Regions from separate parts of the Actinacidiphila sp. ITFR-21 genome, predicted to be linked through region 1. Evidence: riboswitches for the same ligand, from Rfam matches in the RefSeq annotation. Region 1 holds a riboswitch; each other region holds the start of a gene.

Region 1 (3,263 bases):
TTCTTCTCCTCGGCCAGCGCCCGCCACTGCGCCGCGATCGGCAGCGGGTCGCGCTTGCCCACGCCGGCCCGGCCCCGCGCGATGGTGTTCTCGCCGACCAGCGGATCGACCGCGGGCAGCGGCCCGTCGGGGTCGTACGCGCTCAGGTCGCGGTTCCACAGCTGCTCCAGGAACTTGATCGCGGTCTGCCCGCTGACCTGCTGGTGCCGGACCACATCCGCCCTCTCGTGCGCCTCCGCCTCGGTGTCGCCCAGGACGAAGGTGATGCCCGGCAGTACCAGCAGCTCCTCGGGGGAGCGCCCGTACTTCGCCAGCCGGCCCTTGACGTCGGCGTAGAACGCCTTTCCCGCCTCCAGGGTGCCGTGCCGGGTGAAGATGACGTCCGCAGCCGACGCCGCGAACTCCCGGCCCTGCTCGGAGTCGCCGGCCTGGAAGACCACCGGGCGGCCCTGCGGGCTGCGCGGCACGTTGAAGTGGCCGGAGACGTCGAAGTGGTCGGCGTGATGGTCGAAGCGCCCGGGACCCGGCGCGGCCAGGAACCGGCCGGACTCCTTGTCGGCGATGATCTCGTCACCGCGCCAGGAGTCGAACAGCTTCCACGTCGCCTCCAGGAACTGCCGGGCCCGCTCGTAGCGGTCGTCCTGGGCGAGGAAGCCGCCGCGGCGGAAGTTCTCGCCGGTGAAGGCGTCCCAGGAGGTGACGACGTTCCAGGCGGCGCGTCCGGCCGACAGGTGGTCCAGGGAGGCGAACTGGCGGGCCACCTCGTACGGTTCGTTGAAGGTGGAGTTGATCGTCCCGGCCAGTCCCAGCCGGTCGGTGACGGCGGCCAGCGCGGCGAGGACGGTGAAGGTGTCGGGGCGTCCCACCACGTCCAGGTCGTAGATCTCGCCGCCCTGCTCGCGCAGCCGCAGGCCCTCGGCCAGGAACAGGAAGTCGAACCTGGCCCGCTCGGCGGTACGGGCCAGGTGCGCGAAGGAGCTGAACTCGATCTGGCTGCCGGCCGCCGGGTCGCTCCACACCGTGGTGTTGTTGACGCCGGGGAAGTGGGCCGCGAGGTGGATCTGCTTGCGGGGTCTGCTCATGCGGGCGGGCCTCCTTGGGGCTTCGCGCGGGGCGCTCGGGCCGCGGCGTGGCAGTGGGCGGGGCAGGGCGGGGCGGTCGAAGTGGCCCGCGCGGGTGCCGGCCTCACCGTCGGCGCCGGGGGTCCGGTGCCGCGTCCGGCGGGCCGAGCGGGTCGGGGTCGGGGTTCCGGCCGCCCCCGACCGGCGGGGGCTAGGAGCGCCGAAGGCAGCGGGGAAGCGGCGCGGGCGGGGATGCGGTGGGCCGCAGGGCGGCCGTCGGCTGACCCGGACACAGCGCGCCGGCGACGCGCTGGAGGTCGATGTGACGCCGTGAGTACATGGCAACGGTGGTCATGAACCGCCCAGGGTTTTCCCGCACCACGTCACCTCCGCCTCGATCGGCTCGCACCCGCTCGAGCCCGCGCTTGCGGAGCCGTCTTCGGTCCCGCCCGGTCGTCACCTGGAGCACCCCGCCGCGGAGGAGGGTTGCCGTTCAGCGAGCCAGGGCTTGTCGCTGACACTCATGACCTGCCAGCACCGTAACTCCGCGACGCCGCCGGACACAATCCCCCACCGGCCGAACACCGGCCGCCCCACGACCGTTTCCCCGGTGCGGCGGCCGGTACGCGTGCCCCGGGGGGCCCGGACAGTGACGTTCGTCGCTCCCGCGGGGATTGTCCGAAAGTCGCCGGGCGGTTAACGTGACCCCTGGTTACGAGCGTCAGCGCGCAGCCCTGGCTGGCTGACCAGCAACCCTCCTCCGCGGCGGGGTGCTCCAGGTGACGACCCGACGGGACACGGACGTCCCGTAAGCGCGGTGCCCCCAAGGGCCCGACGGGACCGAGGGGAACGAGGGGACGGACATGGACATACGGCACTGCCGGCACGCGGCACGCCCGCGTGGTGCGTTCCCGGTCCTTGTGGTCCGCCGCCATGTCGACCTGCTGCGGGTCAGCAGCGCCCTGTGTCCGGGTACCGAGACGTCCCCGGGCCCGCTGACCGTCTGAGGACCCGCCCGCGACCGGCCCGGTTTGGTCCGGTCCGGTCCCGGCGCTCCGGCTCCGTACCGCTCCCGTTCCTTCCCGCCCGCCGTCGCCGCGCGGCCGGCCGGGGCCCGCTCCGGCGGCCCCTCGTGGTGCTGCGGGCAGTCGCGCGACCGGATCCCCGCCCGGCCGCCCCCCTTTTCTCTTCTCTTCCCCCGTCCCGGTGCCCGCCACGTCCCGCACCGGGACCGACCACCGTGCGAGAGGCAATCCCGTGACCACCGAAAGACGCTCCAGCCGCCGCGTACCGCGCCTGGCCGCGGCCACCGCCGCGGCAGCCGTGGGACTGACCCTGCTGGTCGCCTGCGGCAGCTCCTCCGACGACTCCGGCTCGGCCGCGCCCTCCGGTACCGGCGCCACGACCGCCGCCGCCCCGGCCACGTCGGCCGCCTCCACCGCCATCCCGGACCAGGACGTCGTCTCCGCCGTCGCCACCGACCCGACGCTGAACGCGGAGCTGCCCGCCAAGATCCGCGCCGCCGGCAAGCTGACCCTCGGCACCACCCAGACGCCCGGCGTCTCCGGCCTGCCGCACGGCGGCGAGAACTCCGACGGCGACCCCATCGGCCTCGACGTCGACCTGCGCAACGCCGTCGCCAAGGTGCTCGGCGTCACCTGGAACGTGGAGTACGGCACCTTCCCCACGGTGATCCCCGGCGTCCAGAACGCCAAGTACGACGTCGGCCAGGACAACTTCGGCGTCACCAAGGCCCGCGAGGAGGTGGTCGACTTCGCGACCTACCTCAACGACGGCCAGTCCTTCCTGGGCGCCAAGGACGTACCGATCGACTCCGCCACGCAGCTCACCGACCTGTGCGGGCTGACGATCGCCACCAGCCCGGGGTCGACCTTCCAGCAGATCCTCACCGACGGCGCCTCCAAGTGCGCCGGGGTCGGCAAGAAGCCGTACAAGGTCCAGTACTTCACCGACAGCGCGCCGATCTTCCTCGGCCTGGCCAACGGCAAGGTGGACATCTACTTCGGCCCGACGCTCAGCCTGAAGTACGACGCGACCCACGTGCCGAACACCAAGTACCTCGGCCAGATCAGCACCACGCCGGTCGGGTTCGTCACCGCCAAGGGCTCGCCGATCGCCAAGGCACTGTCCGACGCGGTCAACAAGCTGATCGCGTCCGGCGACTACGCGAAGATCTTCGCC
Region 2 (3,263 bases), 5.0 Mb from region 1:
CGCCGGAGGCGCCCGCTCGTGGCCCGACGTGCTGACCGCACTGCTGGCCGGCCGCGACCTGAGCGAAGACGACACCGCCTGGGCGATGGACCGCATCATGCGCGGTGAGGCCACCGACGTGCAGATCGCCGGGTTCGCCGTCGCGCTGCGCGCCAAAGGCGAGACCGTGGAGGAGATCTCCGGCCTGGTGCGCACGATGTACGAGCACGCCAGGACCATCGAGGTGCCCGGCCCGAGCGTGGACATCGTCGGTACCGGCGGAGACCGGGCCAGGACGGTCAACATCTCCACCATGTCCGCGATAGTGGTGGCCGGGACCGGCGCGAAGGTCGTCAAGCACGGCAGCCGGGCGGCCTCCTCGGCGAGCGGTGCCTCCGACGTCCTCGGCAAGCTCGGCGTCAATCTCGAACTGACCCCGGAGCGCGTGGTGGAGGTCGCCGCCGAGGCCGGCATCACTTTCTGCTTCGCGGTGCGCTTTCACCCGGCGCTGCGCCATGTGGCCACCGCCCGCGCCGAGTTGGGGGTGGCCACCACCTTCAACTTCCTCGGCCCGCTGACCAACCCGGCCCGGGTACGGGCCCAGGCCACCGGGGTCGCCGACGCGCGGATGGCGCCGATCCTCGCCGGGGTGCTCGCCGAGCGCGGCTCCTCCGCGCTGGTGTTCCGCGGCGACGACGGCCTGGACGAGCTGACCACCACCGCCACCTCCCAGGTCTGGGTGGTCCGCGACGGCAAGGTCGGGCAGACCTCCTTCGACCCGCGCGACGTGGGCATCGAACTGGTGCCGGTGGAGGCGCTGCGCGGCGCCGACGCGGCGTACAACGCCGAGGTGGCGCGGCGGCTGCTGGCCGGCGAGACCGGTCCGGTACGGGACGCGGTGCTGCTCAACTCGGCCGCCGCCCTGGTGGCGCTGCACCCGGGCGACGGACCGCTGGAGCAGCAGATCGCGGCCGGTATCGAGCAGGCGGCGCGGTCCGTGGACTCCGGGGCCGCCGCCGCCGTGCTGGACCGCTGGGTCGCGGCCAGCAACGCGTAGCTTTTCGTCTCATCAAAGGGGACGCCGTCCGCGTCGTGGACGGCGTCTTGCGCGTCCGCCGGCTTCTGGCACAATGTCCTCCAGGTCACGAGTGACAGCGTCAAGGCCCCGGCTCGCTGTCCGGCAACCCTCCGTCCGTGGTGGGGTGCCCCGGGTGAGGACCAGGCTGTGAGCAAGCAAGGCTCGCAGCAAGCCGGACTTGGGGAGCTCTGTCATGACGGTATACAGCCCTGCGACCGCTACCGACTGTGAGACCACGTCACCGCTGCCGGTCCTCGGACGCGACGTCCGGGTGCCGCTGGTGACGGGCGGCGAGGTCACGTACGCGGCCCTGGACTACGCGGCCAGCGCGCCGGCCCTCCAGCGGGTGTGGGACGACGTGGCCGCGTACGCGCCCTACTACGGCAGCGTGCACCGCGGCGCCGGGTACCTCTCGCAGCTGTCCACCGACCTGTTCGAGCAGAGCCGCGCGACGGTCGCGCGGTTCCTCGGCTGTCGCCCGGACGACGAGGTGGTCTTCACCCGGTCCACCACCGACTCGCTCAACCTGCTCGCGGCCGTACTGCCGGCCGGAACCCAGGTCTACGTCTTCGACACCGAGCACCACGCCTCCCTGCTGCCCTGGCAGCGCGGCGAGGACGCGCACGTCACCTGGCTGTCCGCCCCCCGCACCCCCGAACAGGCCGTCGCCGCCCTCGACGTGGCACTGCACGGCGCCCCCAAGGGCCCCAAGCTGGTCTGCGTCACCGGCGCGTCCAACGTGACCGGGGAGCTGTGGCCGGTACGGAAGCTGGCCGCCGCCGCGCACCGGCACGGCGCCCGGATCGTCCTGGACGCGGCGCAGCTGGTCCCGCACCAGGCGGTGGACATCACCGCGCTCGACGTGGACTGGGTGGCCTTCTCCGGGCACAAGCTGTACGCGCCCTTCGGCTCCGGCGTGCTCGCCGGCCGGCCCGACTGGCTGCGCGACGCCGAGCCGTACCTGGCCGGCGGCGGCGCCACCCGCAAGGTCGCCCGCCGGGTCGACGGACAGCTCGACGTCGAGTGGCACACCGCGGTGGCCGCCCGCCACGAAGCGGGATCGCCCAACGTGATCGGCGCCTACGCCATCGCGTCGGCGTGCCGCGCCCTCACCGAGGCCGGCTACGACCGGCTGGTCACCCGCGAGCGGCAGCTGCTGGCCCGGCTGCGCGAGGGGCTGGCCACGGTGCCCGAGGTGCGGGTGCTGTCCCTCTTCGGTGAGGACTCCGCCCGGGTCGGCGTGCTCTCCTTCGTCGTCCAGGGCTGGAACAGCTCGCACTTCGCCGCGGCCCTGTCCGCGGAGCACGGCATCGGGGTCCGCGACGGCCTCTTCTGCGCCCACCCGCTGGTCCGTACGCTCCTGGACAGCGAGCCCGACGAGCCCGGCGAATGCGGCGCGCCCGACGCCGCCCCCGGCGAACGCTCCCTCAACGCCATCCGCGTCAGCTTCGGCGCCGGCACCCCCGACGAACACATCGACCGCTTCCTCGACGCGGTCACCACCCTCGTCAAGGACGGCGCCCGCTGGTCCTACCGCACCGAGAACGGCCGTTGCGTCCCGGCGTAGCCCTGCGCCCCGCGTCCCCGCCCGTCACCAAGACCGGCCCCGCCATACGCCGCCCCGGCCCCCGCTTCGGGAGCCGGGGCGTTCCGGCGGGGTGCGGCGACGGGCGGCCACCCGCGCGGCCCGGCCGGCGGGCGACGGGTGACGGCCGTGGAAAACGGCAGCCGTAAACGGCCCCGGGCCGTCCCCCGCGCCCCCGGGAAGGGGTGCGGGGGACGGCCCGGGGCCGTTCGGCGACCGTACGGCGCGCGGCTAGTGGTGACCGTGTCCGCTGGTGATCTCCTCGTACTCCTCGGCCGTCGGCTTCGGGATCTGGCTGTGCTCGCCGTAGAAGTTGCGGGAGAGCCGGGCCTGGACCTTGGCGATCGGGCCGACCTTGCGTTCGACGCCGTTCTCGTCGACCTCGGGGCCGGGGTCGATCGGCCTGGGCTGGACGTGGGCGGTGAGGACGTGCAGCTGCTGCTGCGACAGCGGCTCGTGCACCTCGATGAACTCACCGTGCGGCAGCCGCTTGATGATGCCGGTCTCCCGGCCGTGCAGCACCTTGTCGCGGTCGCGGCGCTGGAGTCCGAGGCAGATCCGCTTGGTGACCCAGTACGCCAGCACCGGCAGGACGAAGAAGCCGATCCGGACGAACCAGGT
Region 3 (3,263 bases), 1.4 Mb from region 1:
CAGCACCACCGCGAGCCCGGCGACGGCCGCCCCGACGATCGCGGTGAAGTCCGTGGTGGCGCGGACGGCGGCGCTGTCGCGCAGCGGCAGTCCCGGACTGTCGTGCACGACCTCGGTGATCGTACTGAAGGCGGCCCAGGCGAGGACGCCGGCGCCGGTGAGGACCGGGTTGACGCGGACCGGGTGGGTGACCTTCTCCAGGGCCGCGTGGATACGCGCCGCGCCCTGGACGGTCGTCCCGGTGGGGGCCGCCGTCCCGGCCGCCGCCGGGGTGGCGGCCGGGACGGCGTTGAGCGTGGTGGGGTCCATGGTCTTCCTCAGAAGTCGAGACCGAGGTTGACGAAGACCTTGTCGGCCAGCGCCCGGGCGTCGGTACCGGCGGGGAGGAAGCCGGTGTGGATGAACTTGTCGATGCCCGGCTCGAGGACCCGCTGCAGGTTCTTGGGCGAGGGGTCGAAGGTGAGGGTCTGCAGCACCGGCAGGATGTTGGCCGCCGTGTCCGGGACGTAGTGCCTGCCGGACTCGATCTCGGCGGTCTCCTGCAGGTTCGCCCCCACGTAGCGCGAGCCGCGCGCCCAGGCGTTGACCAGCCTGGCGGCGGTGACCGGGTCCTGGCTGACGAAGGTCTCGTTCAGGGCGACCGCGCAGCACGGGTAGGAGGCGTTGCGGCTCAGGTCGCGGTTGTCGGAGAGTTCCTTTGCCCAGCCGTCCTTGACCCCCTGGATGATCGGCAGGAAGCCGCCGGCGGTCGCGATGGCGTCGACCTTTTTGTCCTGGAGCGCCTTCGGTAGGAGGTCCTGTTCGATGACGACCCACTCGACCTGCTTGGCCGCCGGACTGGAGTTGATGCCGGCGTCGAGCAGGTCGAGGGAGAAGAAGTTGGGCGCCGAGCCCTGCAGGCTGCTCACGCCGATCTTCCGGCCCTTGAGCGCGGCCACGGTGGGCACCGAGCCGTCGTTGCGGGCGTAGAGGTCGAGGCAGCCGTGGTGCAGCCCGCCGGACAGCTTGACCGGGGTGCCGTTGTAGATCGGGCCGAGGAAGTTGAAGAAGATGCCGTTGGTCGCTATGTACTTGCCCGAGCCGACGGCGGCGGTGGCGTCCTCGTCGGTGCCGGTCTTCTTCAGGACGACGTTCAGCCCGGCGTCCCGGAAGAAGCCCTTCTCGTAGGCGACGATCAGCGGCGCGTCGCAGACGCCGCTGGGGGCGGTGACGGTCAGCTGCCGGTCGGCCCACGACCTCGTCACGGTGAGGCCGTCGGCGGTGCCGCTGTCCTTCGTGTCGCTCCTGATGAAGGCCCAGCTGCCCAGGCCGGCTGCAGCGGCGGCGCCCACGCCGACGGCGCCGAAGGTGAGCAGGCGGCGCCGGGAGACGCTTTTGGCGGCGTCGAGGTCGACGTTCGCCTCGACGAGGCCGGGCTGCGGTGGTTCGGGGTTCGCGTCGCCGGGTTGTGGCGTCTGCGGAATGTCGTCACTCATGGTTCGGGAATCCTGTCCGGTATTCGGGCATGGCGGATTTGCGGACCGGCTCCAATGGCAGCCGCATGCGTACGGAGATCTGTTCGCGCGACCGGTTTCCGGGTCGGCGGGAGAAAGCACACGCGTTCACGCGGACGTCATCGACCGCGGGGCACCGGATTTTCCGGGAAGGCGACTGGGCGTGTCAGGCGCGGCAGGCGGCCGAATCCGTCGGTGCTCACCGCGCCGCGTACGGGATACGGTTCCGCGGGGGATCGCCGGGGAGGTACGCCGGGCCGGCCGGCGTGATCCCGCGCCGACCGGCTACCGTGCGTGCCGCGCGGGCCGTGCCGTGCCCGCCGGGCCGCGGCCGGAGCCGCCGTCAGGTCCGGCCCGGTGGCGGCATGTTGCCCGCCCGGGGCGGCCGCGCCGTGTCAGCGGCCGGCGGGCAGCCCGGGACAGAGAGCGGCGGCGACGCGCTGAAGGTCGATGTGACGACGGGAGGAGCTCCGGAACGCCCGTACGGCGCTGCGACCTTCGGGCCGCGACGTCTGCCGCTCACCCATCGTCAGCACCTCCACTTGGCGGCGGGCGCACCGCCCGCCGGTCTCGCGCTTGCCGGGCCCCTGCGGCACGGCCGGGTGTTCACCTGGAGCACCCCGCCGCGGAGGAGGGTTGCCGGTCAGCAGGCCAGGGCCGAACGCTGACACTCATCACCTGTCGGCAGGAAGATAGCCCCGTGCGGGGCGGCGGGGCAAGAGTTCGGGGGGAATTCGGCGCACACCGATTCGCGGTGGCCGTATGCCGCCCGGCCACCGCGTTCCGCCCCGGTATTACCGCAACACCGGTGCAACAATTCGGCTTCGCGGGCCGGAACACCGGATCGCTTCTCGGCGGCATTCCGGCCGCCGTCGACGTGTTTCCACCGGTGCGCCGGCCCCGAGGCGCGGCTGTCAGGGGATCAGGAGGTCATCTCCGCCCTGCCGAGCAGCCGCAGGTCCTCACGGCGGGCGGCCGACGGCGGTCGCAGGGCCGCCGCGTAGTGGTGGAAGACCTCGGAGTCCAGGGGGATCCACTCGACGGCCGCGGAGTCGACGAACTCGTGGCAGTTGCGGCTGACGTCGGGGGAGGGCACGTCGCGGAAGAGCTCGGTCAGGGTCCGCGGGCCCGCGGCGGGGTCGGGCAGCACCGCGGCGAGCCGCTGGAGCAGCGGCGAGTCCTGTTCGGCGACGCGCCGCCGGAACTCCGCGTAGTCGACGCTCCGCAGGCCGAACCGGGCGGCGACGTGGCCGAGCAGGTCGTCCAGGCGGGTCGACTCGCGCTGCACGACGTGGAAGGTCTGCCCCACGCGGCTGTCGCGGACGGCGGTCGCGATGAGGCGGCTGACGTTGTCGACCGGGGTGAAGTCGCCGAGCGCGCCGGTGCCGAAGGTGACGCCGAGTTCGACGGACGCGTCCAGCAGGAACTCGGCCAGGCTGCCGCCGTGGCTGAAGACCCCGGTGCGCGTGTTCGGCATCACCTCGCCCATCCGGTAGAGGCTCACCGGCAGGCCGTACCGGCGGCGCGCGTCCCGCAGCATGGCCTCGGCGACCCACTTGCTCTGGCCGTAGCCGTCGTCCGGCACGTCCTCGACGGAGGGGAAGGAGTCCTCGTCGGGCACGGCCCCGGTCCGGGGGAAGATGCCGAGCGTCGACAGGTGGTGGACGGGCCGCGCGGGACCCGTCCCGGCGGTGGCCAGGCGGATCACCTCACGGGTGCCGAGCACGTTGACCGCGCGCAGCCGCTGGTAGGGGTAGACGAGGTTGACCT

The links. Region 1 has a riboswitch for S-adenosylmethionine ahead of RLT57_RS33580 (putative leader peptide). Riboswitches for the same ligand answer to the same signal wherever they lie in the genome.
Region 2: linked by a shared signal. The riboswitch ahead of RLT57_RS06270 (aminotransferase class V-fold PLP-dependent enzyme) and the one ahead of RLT57_RS33580 (putative leader peptide) in region 1 are both predicted to bind S-adenosylmethionine.
Region 3: linked by a shared signal. The riboswitch ahead of RLT57_RS33435 (putative leader peptide) and the one ahead of RLT57_RS33580 (putative leader peptide) in region 1 are both predicted to bind S-adenosylmethionine.

The regions. Positions count from the first base shown of each region.
Region 1 is NZ_CP134605.1:6,394,045-6,397,307, forward strand. Features, by position in the region: gene RLT57_RS28310 (NtaA/DmoA family FMN-dependent monooxygenase) at 1-1,082, opposite strand, end outside; gene RLT57_RS33580 (putative leader peptide) at 1,273-1,416, opposite strand; SAM riboswitch class IV at 1,478-1,590, opposite strand; SAM riboswitch class IV at 1,772-1,882, shown strand; gene RLT57_RS33585 (putative leader peptide) at 1,925-2,068, shown strand; gene RLT57_RS28315 (ABC transporter substrate-binding protein) at 2,319-3,263, shown strand, end outside.
Region 2 is NZ_CP134605.1:1,409,377-1,412,639, forward strand. Features, by position in the region: gene trpD (anthranilate phosphoribosyltransferase) at 1-1,036, shown strand, start outside; SAM riboswitch class IV at 1,120-1,237, shown strand; gene RLT57_RS06270 (aminotransferase class V-fold PLP-dependent enzyme) at 1,251-2,624, shown strand; gene qcrB (cytochrome bc1 complex cytochrome b subunit) at 2,874-3,263, opposite strand, start outside.
Region 3 is NZ_CP134605.1:4,959,172-4,962,434, forward strand. Features, by position in the region: gene RLT57_RS22320 (ABC transporter permease) at 1-309, opposite strand, end outside; gene RLT57_RS22325 (ABC transporter substrate-binding protein) at 318-1,475, opposite strand; gene RLT57_RS33435 (putative leader peptide) at 1,889-2,020, opposite strand; SAM riboswitch class IV at 2,061-2,172, opposite strand; gene RLT57_RS22330 (non-ribosomal peptide synthetase) at 2,416-3,263, opposite strand, start outside.